DNA from 2 places in the Alteromonas sp. MB-3u-76 genome. Region 2 is predicted to be linked to the other one. Evidence: riboswitches for the same ligand, from Rfam matches in the RefSeq annotation. Region 2 holds a riboswitch; the other holds the start of a gene.
What was found. Region 2 has a riboswitch for thiamine pyrophosphate ahead of CW735_RS05485 (TonB-dependent receptor). Riboswitches for the same ligand answer to the same signal wherever they lie in the genome.
Positions count from the first base shown of each region.

Region 1: another riboswitch for thiamine pyrophosphate. It lies ahead of thiC (phosphomethylpyrimidine synthase ThiC); the one in region 2 lies ahead of CW735_RS05485 (TonB-dependent receptor).

Region 1 covers NZ_CP025115.1:1,600,268-1,608,178, forward strand. The annotation lists gene thiS (sulfur carrier protein ThiS) at 1-182, opposite strand, end outside; gene CW735_RS07180 (HesA/MoeB/ThiF family protein) at 179-943, opposite strand; gene thiE (thiamine phosphate synthase) at 936-2,555, opposite strand; gene thiC (phosphomethylpyrimidine synthase ThiC) at 2,556-4,457, opposite strand; TPP riboswitch at 4,671-4,782, opposite strand; gene CW735_RS07195 (L-lactate permease) at 4,942-6,510, shown strand; gene CW735_RS07200 (retropepsin-like aspartic protease family protein) at 6,531-7,721, opposite strand; gene CW735_RS07205 (acyl-CoA thioesterase) at 7,759-7,911, opposite strand, start outside.
Region 2 covers NZ_CP025115.1:1,210,776-1,218,686, reverse strand. The annotation lists gene rimI (ribosomal protein S18-alanine N-acetyltransferase) at 64-555, opposite strand; gene CW735_RS05510 (hypothetical protein) at 562-1,116, opposite strand; tRNA gene CW735_RS05505 (tRNA-Trp) at 1,385-1,461, opposite strand; gene CW735_RS05500 (phosphotransferase) at 1,576-2,421, opposite strand; gene pnuC (nicotinamide riboside transporter PnuC) at 2,378-3,025, opposite strand; gene CW735_RS05490 (YkoF family thiamine/hydroxymethylpyrimidine-binding protein) at 3,025-3,288, opposite strand; gene CW735_RS05485 (TonB-dependent receptor) at 3,301-5,412, opposite strand; TPP riboswitch at 5,469-5,573, opposite strand; gene CW735_RS05480 (acyl-CoA thioesterase) at 5,729-6,154, opposite strand; gene CW735_RS05475 (GNAT family N-acetyltransferase) at 6,215-7,911, shown strand, end outside.

The DNA.
Region 1 (7,911 bases), 390 kb from region 2:
CATCGGCTTACTATGGATTGATTGTAGGCAATGGCAGTTCCCTCTTGGCGTAATGCATCACGCATTACCAGCTCTAATAGTGTAATAGGGCTTAAATACGTCTTGTTCTCGCCGTTCACAACAAGCTCTATTCTTAGCCTGCTATTTTCTTTGCTGATATGAGAGTCGCTGGTGTGATTCATTGGCATACCTCACAATTGGGTAACGGGGGTAAGTGGAATGAATTAGTGGTGCCATTGATGGCATTACCGACGATATATTCTCCCCACTGTATTTTGGTTAAATGCCTTTTTGCTAAAAAAAGTAAAGCTTGCGTTGCCTGATGACAGGCGGCCATACCAACAACGGGCCCCAAAATACCGTGGCTTGAGCAGCTCTCATCTACTTTTATTTGCGATACAAGACAGTGATAGCACCCGCAAGATGTCTCGCTATTACCGCATGGCAAATTTACAGACTGCCATGAAAGGCCGCTTGCGGCGGTGATAAATAATGGTATTTGAGCCTTCACACACGCTCGATTGATTTCCATTCTGGTACTTATGCTATCTGTACAGTCGATAACACAGGTTGCTGCAGAGACAATGTCGGGTAGGTTAGTTTCATCAGCAAATTGACTTTTAATCGCAAGGTTGACTGCGGGGTTTACTTTGTTTAGCTCGCAATGCAATGCCCATGTTTTTAAATCACCTAAATATGTTTCATTAAAAGACGCTTGGCGGTGTAGGTTACTTATATCCACCACATCACCATCGACCAAAGTAAGGCTGCCTGCGCCAGCGCCTACACCAGCACCTACTAAAAAGCGAGCGACTAAACTGCCGAGTCCCCCAAGACCAATAACTACAGCATGAGCGTTGAAAAGGTTTTGCTGCCCATGCTCATCAATTTCTTCTAGCAAAAGCTGTCGACTGTAACGTCGAATATCATCCTTATTAAGCATAACCAGCCTCTGTATTGAGTGCACTGTAAGCGTGAATTGGGTTGGTTGCTTTAGTAATAGCGCTCACCACCGCAATATGGGTTACCCCTGTATTCGCTGCAGCCTTACACCGTGATATATCAATGCCGCCAATAGCAACGGTGGGGGTGTCTGCGCACAATTGAACATATTGTTTCAACCGCGCTAACCCTTGAGGTTTTGAAGGCATCGTTTTGGTTTGAGTGGCAAAAATATGACCTAGCGCAATATAAGAAGGAGACAGGGCTTTTACTCTTTGAAGTTCGGCATAGCCATGGGTCGACACTCCTAATCGCAATCCTGCGTGACGAATTGCTTTAATATCCGCATCAAACAGGTCTTCTTGCCCCAAGTGCACGCCAAACGCACCGTGCTCAATAGCGAGTTCCCAGTGATCATTGATAAAAAGCTGACAAGACGTGCCCCTGGTTAAGGCTACGGCTTTTTTTATTTCTTCAGATATCCATGCTTGCCCTGAATCTTTTTTATCTGACTTTATTCGCAGCTGAATAATATTCACGCCAGTAGGCAACAGCCTTTCTATCCAGTCAGCGCTATCCACAACAGGGTAAATCCCTCTTTTAAGTGCAATGGGCACAAATGGCTCAAATGGAGAACTATGCTGATGACTTATTTCTCTCTCACCGTTCGCAGAGGTTTTAAACACACTATTTTTAAAGCACACCGCAGGGAATATGTCGGGGTTTGTAGGGAAGCCTACCGCTTTAGGATGGTGAAACTTATCCCGTTGTGATGTCGATACGTTTCGTACCTTTCTCACATAAGCATTGGCGAGGGTAAGCGCATCATTAACACAATAGTCCTTGGCATAAAAACCAGCAATGGCAGAGGCCAACAGGCAGCCTGTACCTCTAAGCTCTCCTGCATCGCACCGTGGCTGTGAAAACGAAACGTCTTCGGTCTGGGTAAAATACATATCTGTGGCATCACATTGCCAATCGGCATGACCCGCTTTTACAAAGACGCCTTTTAGTAAAGTTGCTTTTTCGGCCCCAGGGTGTTCTGCAAGGTTGGAAGTTGCAAGCAAGGTTTTGGCGGCTTTTTTAGCATCATGGTGAGAACTTATGGTGCTTTGGTTACGAAAATACTCGCTGAGTGCTGCAAGCTCGCTAACGTTAGGCGTTACAATATCTGCCACATTGAGAAGTTGCACTATGGCTTCTTTGCTGAGCCTGCTGATGGTGCTCCCGGATGAAGTTTGCAACACTGGGTCCCAGATTATAAAGGGGCGAGGCCCAGCCAATAACTCAATGCGGGCGCAAAGTGAAAATGCTTGTTCGTCGTTGGCAACAGCGCCTATTTTTATGCAGTGGGGCAACCCCTCACTTGCTAAAGCTTGCCATTGCTCGTTAATCACAGAGGGCGCCATAGGCGTTTGCGCCAGCATCTTGCTGTTCGATTGTGCGGTTACCTGAGTGACTATTACACAGCCGCGCACGCCCAAGTCACAGAGCGTAGCGAGGTCGCGGGTTACACCCGCACCTCCGCTAGAGTCTGTGCCGCCTACACACCATACAGTCGGTGCGTATAATGGCGAGTTTGATGTCGAGTTAAATAAGGTCGATTCAGTCATTTAAAGGCCTACGGATTTGTCGGCACCGTGGTAAAGCTCTGCACCACTTTCGTTAAATGCTTTAGCCATATCTTTCATGCCTTCTTTTTGCGCTTCAAGTGTTTCCTTTTTGGCGACCTCTCGCACTTCCTGTGATATTTTCATGCTGCAAAATTTAGGGCCACACATAGAGCAAAAATGCGCTACCTTGCCAGATGCCTGTGGTAACGTTTCATCGTGATAGGCTCTGGCAGTGTGCGGATCGAGGGCAAGATTAAATTGATCTTCCCATCTGAATTCGAAGCGCGCTTTCGACATGGCATTGTCTCGAATTTGAGCACCAGGATGACCTTTCGCTAAATCTGCAGCGTGAGCGGCAATTTTATAGGTGATAAGCCCCTGCTTTACGTCTTCTTTATTGGGCAGCCCTAGGTGTTCTTTGGGGGTGACATAGCAGAGCATGGCACAGCCATACCAGCCAATCATTGCAGCACCTATGCCAGAGGTAATGTGGTCGTAACCTGGCGCTATGTCGGTAGTAAGCGGGCCTAGCGTATAAAAGGGGGCTTCATGGCAATGCGTGAGCTGCTCTTCCATATTGGCTTTAATCATGTGCATTGGCACGTGCCCTGGGCCTTCTATCATTACCTGTACGTCGTATTCCCACGCAATTTTTGTCAACTCGCCTAGGGTGTGCAGCTCGGCAAATTGCGCCTCATCATTGGCATCGGCAACACTCCCAGGCCTAAGGCCATCGCCAAGAGAAAGCGACACATCGTATTGGGCGCAAATCTCGCAGATCTCCTGAAAGTGTTCATATAAAAAGCTTTCTTGATGGTGACTTAAACACCATTTAGCCATAATAGAGCCGCCGCGAGACACAATGCCGGTAACTCGTTTTGCCGTCATCGGCACATATTCAAGCAGTACGCCGGCGTGAATAGTGAAGTAGTCTACGCCTTGCTCAGCCTGCTCAATAAGCGTGTCTTTAAATACCTCCCAAGTAAGTGCTTCTGCTACACCATTTACCTTCTCCAAAGCCTGATAAATTGGTACCGTGCCGAGAGGAACCGGACTGTTGCGAAGCAACCATTCTCTCGTTTCGTGAATGTTTCTACCTGTTGATAAATCCATAATGGTATCTGCGCCCCATCGGGTAGACCAAACCAACTTTTCGACCTCTTCTTCAATAGACGAAGTCACCGCAGAATTGCCGATGTTGGCGTTTATTTTAACTAAAAAATTGCGGCCAATAATCATGGGCTCCAGCTCTGGGTGATTAATATTGCACGGTATAATTGCCCGTCCAGCCGCCACTTCCTGGCGCACAAATTCCGGTGTTATTACTTCGGGTAGGCTTGCTCCAAAGCTTTCGCCTTGGTGTTGTTGGGTTAAATCGACATGCTGAATGGACGAGCGGCCCATATTTTCTCGAATGGCTATGTATTCCATTTCTGGGGTAATGATCCCTTGCCGAGCGTAGTGAAGTTGGGTCACGTTTTTTTGTGACTTAGCCCGCCGCGGTTTTCTGCTGCGCAAAAACCTAAAGTCTTCAGCAAACACATCTGCCTCTCGCTCCTTCGCAAAAGAAGAGGTAACACCATCTAACTCTTCAGTATCGTTGCGCTGCTGTATCCATGGCGAACGCATTGGAGATAGCCCTCTTTGCACATCAATTGTTTCCAACGGATCACCGTAAGGTCCTGAAGTGTCATAAACTGGAATAGGAGGGTTTGGTTCATGCAGCGGGTTTTGCTCTGTACCGCCAATTAAACTGTCGTGCTGATGAATAAGGCGCATAGCAACTTTGATATCGTTGCTGGTTCCTAGTTCGTAATGACGAGTAGAGTTTGGGTAAGCCTCACCGGCTAATTGATTGATAAAGTGTTGCGCTTGTTGGCGCTGTTCGCGTCGTGTCGACATAGCATTTAGGCCCTTTTGAGTTGGCGTTAGGTAAAATGCTTGTCAGGAGTGAAAAGAAAAATGAAGTGCAGAGCATGATGCAAAACACGCGTGCCGATTAAGTTTAAAACTAAATGCGATTGACAGGGTAAGACATCAAACCCGTATCAATTTTATTGTGAACATTCTTTCATTAAAGTCTGTTCAAACGCAAAAAAAGTGTTAAAGCACGATACAACATTTATTCTTGTTCCCTTCGCAGGTATTAGCCTGATCAGGTTCTACGGATCCCGCTTTCGCAGTCTCAGCTTACTGGATAACCAGTGAAGCACTCCGACAAGTAACTTGCCGAATACTATATATTCATCGTGTACCGAATTACAACCTTTGTCTTTTTTTAACTGCTGGCATGGCTAAAAAAGACATTTTTTATGTTTTTACAGAGTTGCTGCATTACACTGAATCTCGTCAATTTTTCAGCGCGAATGTCAAAAAAAGGCGTGGTATGGATACTTTTATCGCAACATTACCCATCATAGTGCTAGTTTGGAGCATGACAAAAGAGCGACCATGGCCAGCTCATATAGCATTGCCATTAACGGCATTATTCATTGGCTTTCTGCAGCTATTCTACTTTCAGGGTAGAGCACCAGAATTAGCAGCAAACACAATTGCAGGTTTACTTTCAGTGTTAACACCACTGTCGATAGTAGCGGGCGCCATCCTGCTAAACAGTATACTTGTTCGTTCAGGCTCGCAGGAAAAGCTAAGACACTACTTAGAAAGTGTCAGTAGCAATAAAGTGGCGCAACTTATGATTATTGGTTGGGCATTTACTTTTATGCTTGAGGGAGCGTCTGGTTTTGGCACGCCGGCGGCCATTGCTGCGCCTATTTTGGTAGGATTGGGTTTTCCCGCTCTGCGTGTTGCACTTCTCACGCTCGTTATGAATACCATTCCAGTCTCGTTTGGTGCTGTTGGCACGCCCACTTGGTTCGGCTTTGAGGCGCTCAACTTAAGTGAGGAAACATTATTAGAAGTATCCTCTCTCACTGCTTTCATTCATTTTGTCGCAGGTTTTTTTATTCCCTTACTGGCGCTTAAATTCGTAGTGGGGTGGCGCGATATTCGGGCTAATGCAGTATTTATTTTTATCAGTGTTTTAAGTTGTACTGTGCCTTACCTTTTGTTGGCTCAAGTAAACTATGAATTCCCTGCCTTAATTGGCGGTGCAATTGGACTTTCCCTGTCGATTGCCTTTGCAAAATTTGGAGTGGGGCTTAAACGTGTAAATCATACCAGTACGAATCTGAAAAAAGAGAGCTCATTGGAAAATATTGTAGTGGGTCTATCTCCATTTATTATCATGATCGTTATTCTCGTAATAACGCGTGTGCAGCAGCTAGGGGTAAAACCGCTTTTAAATAACACCGAAGTTTGGTTTCAGCTCTTTGACATTGAAGTAAGTAAAGCCCTCATTGTTAGCTGGAATGACATTCTTGGTACTACTATCAGCTGGTCTTATAAAACCCTGTATGTTCCAGCGCTTATTCCTTTTATTGTTACCATTGTCCTGTTAATTCCTTTTTTAAAAGTGAGTTTTTTTGAGCTTCGCCAAGCAGTTTCCGAAACGGGAGAGCGCATCAAGCATCCCGCTATTGCCCTTGTTGGAGCGCTTATTATGGTTAATTTTATGATGCAAGGGGGTGAATCATCGCCCATGTTTATCATTGCTAATAACTTAGCTGACGCGACCGGAGAAAATTGGCTTTATGTAGCGTCGTTACTTGGTGCGTTAGGCTCATTTTTCTCTGGGTCTGCAACAGTTTCAAATCTTACCTTTGGTGGTATTCAATATGGTATCGCTGAACAGGCGCAACTGTCGGTCCCGCTGGTTTTGTCATTACAATCTGTTGGGGCTGCAATGGGAAATATGGTGTGTATTAATAATATTATTGCGGTCTCTGCAATTTTGGGGATAAAAAACCAGGAAGGAAAAATGATTAAGCAAACGATAAAGCCAATGCTTGTATTCGCGTTAATTGCGGGAATATTGTCTCAGGTTATGCGATAGGCTAGAGTAATTAGACGCAGCTATTTGTTTTCTCTTAGGTTTAAAAGCAATATGTCCTCTTGGGGAAGAATAGAAAAATCGAATTCACCAAGAACATTCATACCTAAAAGTCCGTCGGCATCAGGCAGCGCCTCCTCTGGAAGTACAATGGCTGAAACATCGTTAAATGTGTAACCTGCAAAGGTAAATTTTGGAATTTTTACAAGCTGAGCTTCCACACTTCCCGATGCTGTCTGAACGTTAAATATACCAATAAATGTCAGGTTTCTCATTTTGCCTAAACGGGCAAATAAGCGTGACGAAATGGCAGTCGTGCTAGCCCCAGTATCAAGGATCATCGATGCGCGTTGATTAAGTGCAATGGCTTCAACGCGATACTGATTGCCTATTCGCTCGAGCGCGACTTGAATATCGTCTGGGCTATCAGAAAAGGTGTTGGTAGTGTTTGTTTCATCATCATTAGCGTCTGTGTTTGCTGTTTGTTGTGCGTACGCCATATCGCGAATAGCCTGTGCATCGTTATCATTAAAGGGTAGGGCAGCGAGTACGTCCTCCATTAGTGTCATTTTTTCCTGATGCGCATAGGCGGTAGCCAAATTAAGCGTGAATTCCTTATTGTCTGGCTGGCGTTGAAATAGCGGCTCGTTGAGCTTGGCGACAAGCTCCCACTGCTGATTTTTTTGAAGCTGAGCTTGCGCTTGGTTGTACAGGCTTTCTACTTTGTGCTGAATTTTTTTCAAGGCACTTAGGGATAACGGCAGCTCAGCTAAATCGTAATAATTAATTAGCGCTGTAGGTAAAGGCTTCGTGCGCTCTACGAGCTCTGCTTCAAGAAGCAACAGAGGTTCGCTTAAGGGCGATAACTTTAGCTGGTTATTAATTTCTACCGCCAGCTGGCTATACTCGCCTGCCTCAAGCATTGCTGTTAACGCTTTGAGTGAGGGCGTTTGCGCATCAGCCATTAGCTCCGTGCTTTTAGGGTTATACTGGGTTGGGTTTTTATTGCAGTTTGCGCTGCCACCTTTACCAGCACCGCACACGCTATCACCCACGGAGTTTGTATTCGATTCATTGCCCGTTGATGAGCTAGTATAGCCGCTTTTAACAGAGCCGCCCTCATCATAGCTTGAAAGACGCTGCCACAAGTATATGTTTGTTACCAGCGAGGCGCTGAGTAACGCTATAACAACTACTATCAGAATGCGATTCATTCAAACTACTCAAAAACTAACTACGAATGTGTGCATATTATCGCTCGCGTTTTTCTGCAGGTAATTCAATACACGCCTCGCCATAGGCTCTTATAAATTGAGCCGGCATCCGTTTTGGCGCGCCTGTGTCTAAACTGACGCATACAAACTGGGTAAGCGCATCAAACACCGTTTTTTTGCGCTTAGAGCA
Region 2 (7,911 bases):
ATTAAAAAGAAGTTGAATAAAATGGGGGAATGACAATACGCAACCAAAAAACTGACTATACGGTCAATTTTTAATTACACCTCTTGGTAAACCTTTATCTCCCACTGCACTCCACTTCATGACGAGAGCATCCTCTTTACCATCTCTTGTAGGATAATAGTTCTTGCGTGTGTCGATATAATGAAAACCGAGCTTTTCGTATAACGATATAGCGACTTGATTACTCTCTCGTACGTCAAGCCACATCTCTTCCATACCATTATGATGAGAACGCTGTAAAACAAAGCTTAAAAGTGCTTTTCCAACGCCTTTACCTCTTACACTTTCATCAACAGCAATATCCATTAGCGTAGCTTCACTGAGCACCTCAAGCACAATAGCGAAACCAACCACCTTGTTTGCCTCAAAGGCAAGAACACCGTAATAAGGCGGGGTAAAGCAATCTTCAAAGGTCGCATAAGACCAGGGTTCTATCTGTACAGATTGATGGATGTGATGAGCTTGAACTAAATTATCACTCTCAGTTTGCGTACTCACTAAATGCAACGTTGACATGTAGCCTTACCTTTTTACTTGGCTTACTTTAACGAGCTCATGCCAAAGCGTGCGTTTTTGTGCTCCAGAGAGTCGTTCAGGCGGTACTGGCAAAACAATCACATCCTCGTGAATATTTAGCGATTTACCAAGCAAAATTGTCATTTGATTGGAAGCAAGTCCCAACTGTACACATGCTAAAGTAATATCGGACAACCACTCTGCACTGATGGCTTTTTGTTGCGCACTAAGCGGTATTCCCAAAGGTTGAGACTGAGCAGTTGAGATCTCTTGCGGCGTAACTGTAGACTTAGCCTTGGGTTTAGATTTAGGTACACCTCCAACATTTGCACGCAATTGCTCCAAACGAGACTGCTTTGCTTCCTGAGATATGGGCTGAGAGACGGCGAATTGATCATTGCCTCCAATTTTTTGAGAGGCAATCGCGTCTCTGCTCGAGCCGCTCTCGTTTTCGTTCCTATTAGTTTCACTTTTCAAAGACGATATATACGCTTCTTTGGACATCCAAACAGGGATCCCCATCTCTTGTAAAATTGCGTGTTGGTATAACGATAAATGCATAACATTCTCCAGAGAAAGAGAGAGCAATAAAGAGAATCAGAAAAGAGAGTCGTAAAAAACCGACCGCTTTATACAAACGTCAAACTGAAAAAATACGCAAGTAAAGAAAAGAATTAACTCTAAAAGCAACTCACGTAGTATCCATTAGTTTACTTTACTCAATAAGAATATTGAACGACTAATCGGTTCCATCAAAACTATAATGAAATAATCGAGGCAAAATACATTGAATATGAAACGAATAGCAATTGGAAAGAAAGAGGAAGAGTGGCAGGGGTGGAGGGACTCGAACCCCCAACCATCGGTTTTGGAGACCGCTGTTCTACCAATTCGAACTACACCCCTAGCGCGAAGTGAATTATACGTATGACTTTGAAAAGGTAAAGCCTTTTTATTGACTCTCCTGCACTCATGCTTAAATTACGCTCAAAACGTTTAATTTTCCATCTAGGCGACGTTTCAAACCGTTTTATCACTTGATGTTTTCACCAGTGCAGCGCTCCAAAGAGCATTGGTTACGCTTACTATTTTTTCAAAAAGTGAATATTGCTTAAGCGCTGCTTTATGACTTATCCCCACAATATCAGCGTAAGCAGATATCAATTCTAGGCTTTCATTGTGCGTATATGAATTTATCAAACAGCATGACGCAATGTCGAAATAACGGTTACCCACTGCACCGTATTCCCAATCTACAACCATAGGAGGCGAACTGGAATATTCCAATACGTGGGCTTCAAGTAAGTCGTTATGGCAAAGCACCACATCCTGTTTATCGTTCTCACTGCGTATGACTGCATCTTCGAGGTCACATGCTTTGCAAAATAAATCACTGCGCTTATCGAGGTTTGCAATGGTGATATAGTGGTGCCATCTTTCATGCAAATGCAACTTAGGGCCATCAACAACTGGCAAAGCGTGCAATTGCGCAAGCACCTTGGCCATTTTTGCTGGGGTAAGAGACGCGTCACTCTGAGTGCCCTTTTCTTTATCTGCCTCTCCGGTTTTGACTTGACCTTCCGATTGATGTACCCATTGTTCAGCCCAGATAGTTGCATCTTCGCTTAACCAAAAAGGCACAGGAGCAGCACCTAAGTCAGACAAAGATTTCTGAAGTTGAAACTGTTGTTGCCTGTTAACCCCGCTAAAGTCGTCGTCACCCAGCCATTTAACTGCTGCGTGAAGGTTAACATCACACAATTGGTAAACATGATTTACGGCGCCTGAAGGACACTTGTGCAGTGTCGCTTCAGGGCTCAAATTAAGCGCTTCGTGTAACTGACTGAGAATGTATTCTATTTTCACTCTGAGCTTTCCATTGCGTAAACCACTGATAGTAACCAAATATTGAGAAGCCAACATAGCCCAAGAAAAGGCAAGCTGAAAGCGCGTAGCCAACCTGTAAATAGAGATAGGCCGAAGCGAGATTGATAAAGAACCAATAGACCCAATTTTGAAGAATTTTATGCGCAACCATAAATGTCGTTATCACACTCAGTAAATTTATACTGGCATCAAGTAGTAAGTACTCACTGTTAAATTGAGAGCTTGCTACCGAAGATAGACCATACGCAAGTAGCAACATCACAGGCACTATTAGGCTATGGATCCAAAGCGCCCAAGAATGAACCTTCTTGACGCCTCCGTCTGCCGTGCTTCCCTTCGACCATTGATAATATCCGTAACCCGCCATTACCATATAAAACAGATTTAGCGCTGCTTGAAAAGGCAAGGTAACTTGCCAAAACAACCAAGTATAAATAGCGGTGCTGACAAATGCGCAAAGCCAACACCAACTATTTTGCTTTGCCGCGAGTGCGACATGAGCCAATGCCAATACGACTGCTATCCACTCTAATGGCGAGGTCGCGGTTATTTGAGTATAAAAGCTTGAAAGAAAGTCCTGCACTATGAGGACTTTCTTGCTTGCATTGCATCAAAATTAAGAAATTTAGCAACGAAAATGGCCTGCCCTACTTCTTCGTGTATGCGCTGCATTTCTTCGCCTAAAATCGTCATTACCTCTGTGTAATCGCCAGTAACCTGCGTGCTTGTTGAGCATGTTGTTACATTGAGCGCCTCGTAGCTATTTAGTCTGTCAATAAATTGCTGAATAGGCGGAATGTATTCATTCACCAGTGGATACAGTGACAATTCAACCATAACTTGCATAAACCTACCCCTTTAAAATTCGTATTTAGCAGTAACACCAAACTGTCGACCATTTCCCAACTGATAGTAAGGCTCTTCAAAGGCATATTCATCCCTGGGATCGTTACTAAAACCACCAAAGCCCCGCGTGTAGTATTCTCTGTCAAACGCATTTTGCACCCAAACCGAGGTTTGCCAATTGCCGTTAACAAAAACAATCTCTGAGTTTACTAACGTCGTGGAAGGCGCAGTCACATCATGCCCATCAGAAAAGCGGTATTCATCTTTATAATCTATATCCACTCGCCATGTAATAGCATCTGTAAGCGCATATTCACTGTATAAGTTGCCTGTCCATTTAGGAGCTTGTGCCTGACGTTGCTCATCAACCACAGTACCGTCTGCTAGTGTATAACCTTCAAACGTGGCCGATAGGTAACCGGCACTCGCGCTAATTTGCCACACATCAGAAGCAAGCCACGATAGCTCAAGTTCAGCCCCTTTATTTGTGCCTAAATCAGCGTTATCGATTATATCTACAAATCCAGCAGTACCATCTTCGCGAGTTATAACATCAAAGTCGCTCACTTGTGTGTCGGTTCTGTCCATATAAAAAATAGCAGCACGGGCTGTTAAGTTAGAAACAAGAAGCGGACCTTTAACACCGACTTCATAGTTCCAATTGTATTCTTCGTCGAAGAAACGTTGGTCTTCATTAACTCTGTTGTCTGGATTGAACCCCGGGCCTTTAAAGCCTCTTGAGATACTTCCATAATAAAAATGATCTCCACGGGTGTATTGAAGAGCGATTTTGCCCCCCACCATATTGGTATCATTACTTCGAGTTAAACCACGATTATCAGCAAATTCAAAATCGTAATTTTCTGCACGAACGCCTGCAATTAAGGTTAAATCATCTTGTAAACGAGTTTCTGTGCGCAAATAAAGTGCTGTAGTGGTAGGCGCAAACTCGCTAGCATAATCGCCGCTTAGATAGGTATATTGGCGCAACAGCTTCTCTTCGGTGCCTTTGTAAAAGGCCCCCACGGTCCAGTTTGTTTTGCCATTAAATAGCGCAGCATCATCTGAAGATACAAAGCGCACTTCCCCAGTTTGAGTATCTACATCGCGAAAGTAGGCGTCGAAAGAGGTGTATCCAAACGGATGGAAGCCCGTGAATGTCCAGTCTTCATCATAACCATAGGCTATGTTGTGAGAAGCATGAGTGGCTATCACAATAAGGTCACCAGCGCGTGTTGCTGTTGTTGAGCGAGCGCTAACAGCATGGGTTTGGTGTTCATCAAAACCTGGCTCGTCAGAAAGCGTTCTATTGTCATTGTCTAAAGAAAACGCATCATAGCCGTTGTCGATGTCATACCAGCGATATGCAAGTGCCAGAGTGGTGTTTTTATCTACATTACCCTCAACTGCCACACGCATTGCGGTTTCATCTATGTTATTGGTGTCGTCTCTATTTAAGAAGGTATTTTCAACAAAGCCATCACTTCTGTTATGCACTAAGGCAACTCGATATCCCCAATTCGCATTGATGTCGTCGCCGGTAGCCGCTTCAACACGATAGCTATCTTTGTTACCAACTCGGGCTTCTACATAATCTGGTGCGCTGCTGCCCACATCGTTGCTCGATAATTTTACCGCACCCGCTAAAGCTCCTGTTCCATAAAGCGTCGCCTGCGGTCCTCGATATACTTCTAACTGCTTAGTATCGAAAATAATGCCCGCTGCGGCTAAACCTGAAAAATCGAATTCATCGGTGATAAAGCTTACTGATGGATTAATCGGCTCTGCGAACTGACTTCTTTCACCAATACCGCGAATTTGAATAAACCTTCCGCGAGACGCACCCGCAGCAAAGTTTACATTGGGAATGCTGTTTAACACGCTATCGATATGTGAAGGCTGTCTACTGCGCAAGCGCTCTTGGCCCAAAATAGTCGCGCTGGTGCTAAGCTGGTCTAGTGTGGTTTGACGAAAGTCGCCCGTGACGACTATCTTTTCTATTTCTTGTGCTGCTACAGCGTCATTTTGAACATTTTCGGTAACGCTCGCTTGTGCAAATGCAGAGCTTGCTTGCCCAAGAATAGAGGATGCAACTAAGGATAGAGTGAAAAATTGTTTGTACATAGGATCTCTTGTTCTCTTAATAAGAAAAAAGACCCGGGATTAACGGCAGGTGTTCAGGCTATATTGTAAACCATTCCTACGCCGGTATTATCCGGATCAGGTTTAAGGGTTCCCACTGTTGTGGATCTCAGACCGTAAAACGGACACCCCTTGGTATAATTCGTTTAAAAATCAATGAAAAATAACGAACGCGACGGAGTGTACCACCTCCCTCTGTTCGGTCAAGCACAGCAAGCGTTAAGCTAAGTTCATATTTCTTCTAACTTATTAAAAATTCAAAACGTTGTGAAAATTTACATGCGCTTGCATTCGGCCTTCAGCTTTTATCTATATTCAGATTTAATCTGCGAACTTCATCATCGGTTTGCGCTATTAGCCCCTCTAATGTTTTTCCGTGGGCAGTAGGCTGTCTTGACTCAGGGTCAACTTTTACAAAAACAATATCGTCGGCAAAACAAATTGTTTTTTTCGTCGCTTTATTACGCACAAGGCAACTTACGGTAATAGAGGTTCTCCCCACCGCTTTGGTCTCTAAACCAAACTCAACAATATCGCCCTGCATTGCTGGCGATTCGAAACTAATTTCACCAATGTGCTTGGTGACCAAACAATTGGTTTCAAGCTGACATATCGCCCATATGGCAGCTTCTTCGTCAATCCACTCTAGTGCTCTACCGCCAAACAATGAGTTGGCATAATTGAGATCGTTGGGCATAACTAAACGCCGAGAGAGAAAGCGCATTCGAATTCCTTAATATAAATCGCTACTATATGACTTTAATTATACCGAAAAAAACTTTACATGGCGCTACAACAATTACGCGAATGGCTTCTTACCCTTGATAGCTATGAGTCGAAGCTCGATATGGGCAACCCAGCATTAAGAAGCAAACCTAATGATTATCACAGGCGCATACTTGTTATATCTGGAGATGAAGCCTTCTGTCGTAGCAGCCTTAGTTTTTTAATGAACAATATTCCTGAGAATATTCAGGTAGATTCCTTTACCGGCTCAGAACTAAAAGGTAAAAACAGAAAAATGCTTTTAGGTTCTGAACGAGATATCGGTATTTTACATTGCCATGAATCATTCAGCCCGGGCAACGTTATGGCCCTAGCTGGAACTGTAAAAAAGTCTGGCTGTTTAATTCTAGTAACTCCAGCACTTAAGACATGGCCGTATAAACACGACTTCCCATTTATTTCTCATGGTTATTCAATTAACCTCAGTGCTTATATAACAAGGGCTGTACAACACTTGAACGCTGACAAGCGAGTAGCCCTTCACAGCCAAGAAAGTACTTATATACCAAACGCACAGTCTATGACTGTCTCATCACGTAGTGATAACTTTAAGATTGAACAGAGCAGCACGAGTTTGGTAGAAAATGATTTTGAAAATGGGAGTGTTCATTTTCTGTCATCCCAACAGAAGCAGGCATTTAACGCACTTTGTGAGCAATATAGCAACGGCAATCTAAACACAATTGTTTCTGCGCCAAGAGGCCGCGGAAAATCTACATTATTAGGTATATTTGCTTGGTACCTGTTGTGTAAAGGCAAACGGGTGTTGTTAACGAGTACCCTTATAGACAATGTACATGTTGTTTTTAACCAATTAGAGAAGATATCGGAAAGTACTCAGCTTCTAAAGATGCGTAAAATTTCTGATAAAAAATACATAATGGGCGATGGTGTTATCGAGTGGATGGCTCCCGATAATACACTGCTCAAGCAAGGTAATAATGACGTTATCCTTATCGACGAAGCCGCCTCCTTTCCTCTGCCTATGCTTTTTGAAATTGTTGAAAAAAACTGTAGCTGGGTATTAAGCACCACTATTCAAGGTTATGAGGGGAGCGGAAGTGGCTTCCTGCATAAACTTATGCCGCGTTTAACCAACTTCCTAAAACGCACAAAAAGCACCGACCTTAATCAGATAGAACTTACAACGCCACTGCGCTGGTTGGAAAATGATCCTATCGAGGACTTTTTAAGAGGTGTGTTCTTGTTTGAAGACGTTAACGCTTCATCAACTATTGAGTTATCGGCTAGTTCGGTTAACAGCACTGACGAGTTGAGACAGAAGCAACTTAACGACAAAGTAGATAATCAAGAGACCAGTATTGAAAATCATTTAAAAAACGATGAGCTCAATATACATCCCCAAATACTAGCTACAGCGTTTACCCGTCTTAACGAGACTGAGCTTTCTCAAGTGATGAGTTTATTAGCCCTTGCGCATTATCAAACTTCACCAGACGATCTCATGCGCCTAATGGACAGCCCTGACCTTATTTTATTCGTGCACTTTCACCATTCTCGTGTTGTGGGCGCCGCGGTAGTCAATAAAGAAGGCGGTAATGCGCTTCAAGAGTTGGGGGATGATATTGCCATAGGGAAACGAAGACCTAAAGGTCACTTGAGCGCTCAACGAATTACATTGCTCACCGCTAATGGTAAAAATGCTGCGTTAACCTACTGGCGTATCAACCGTAT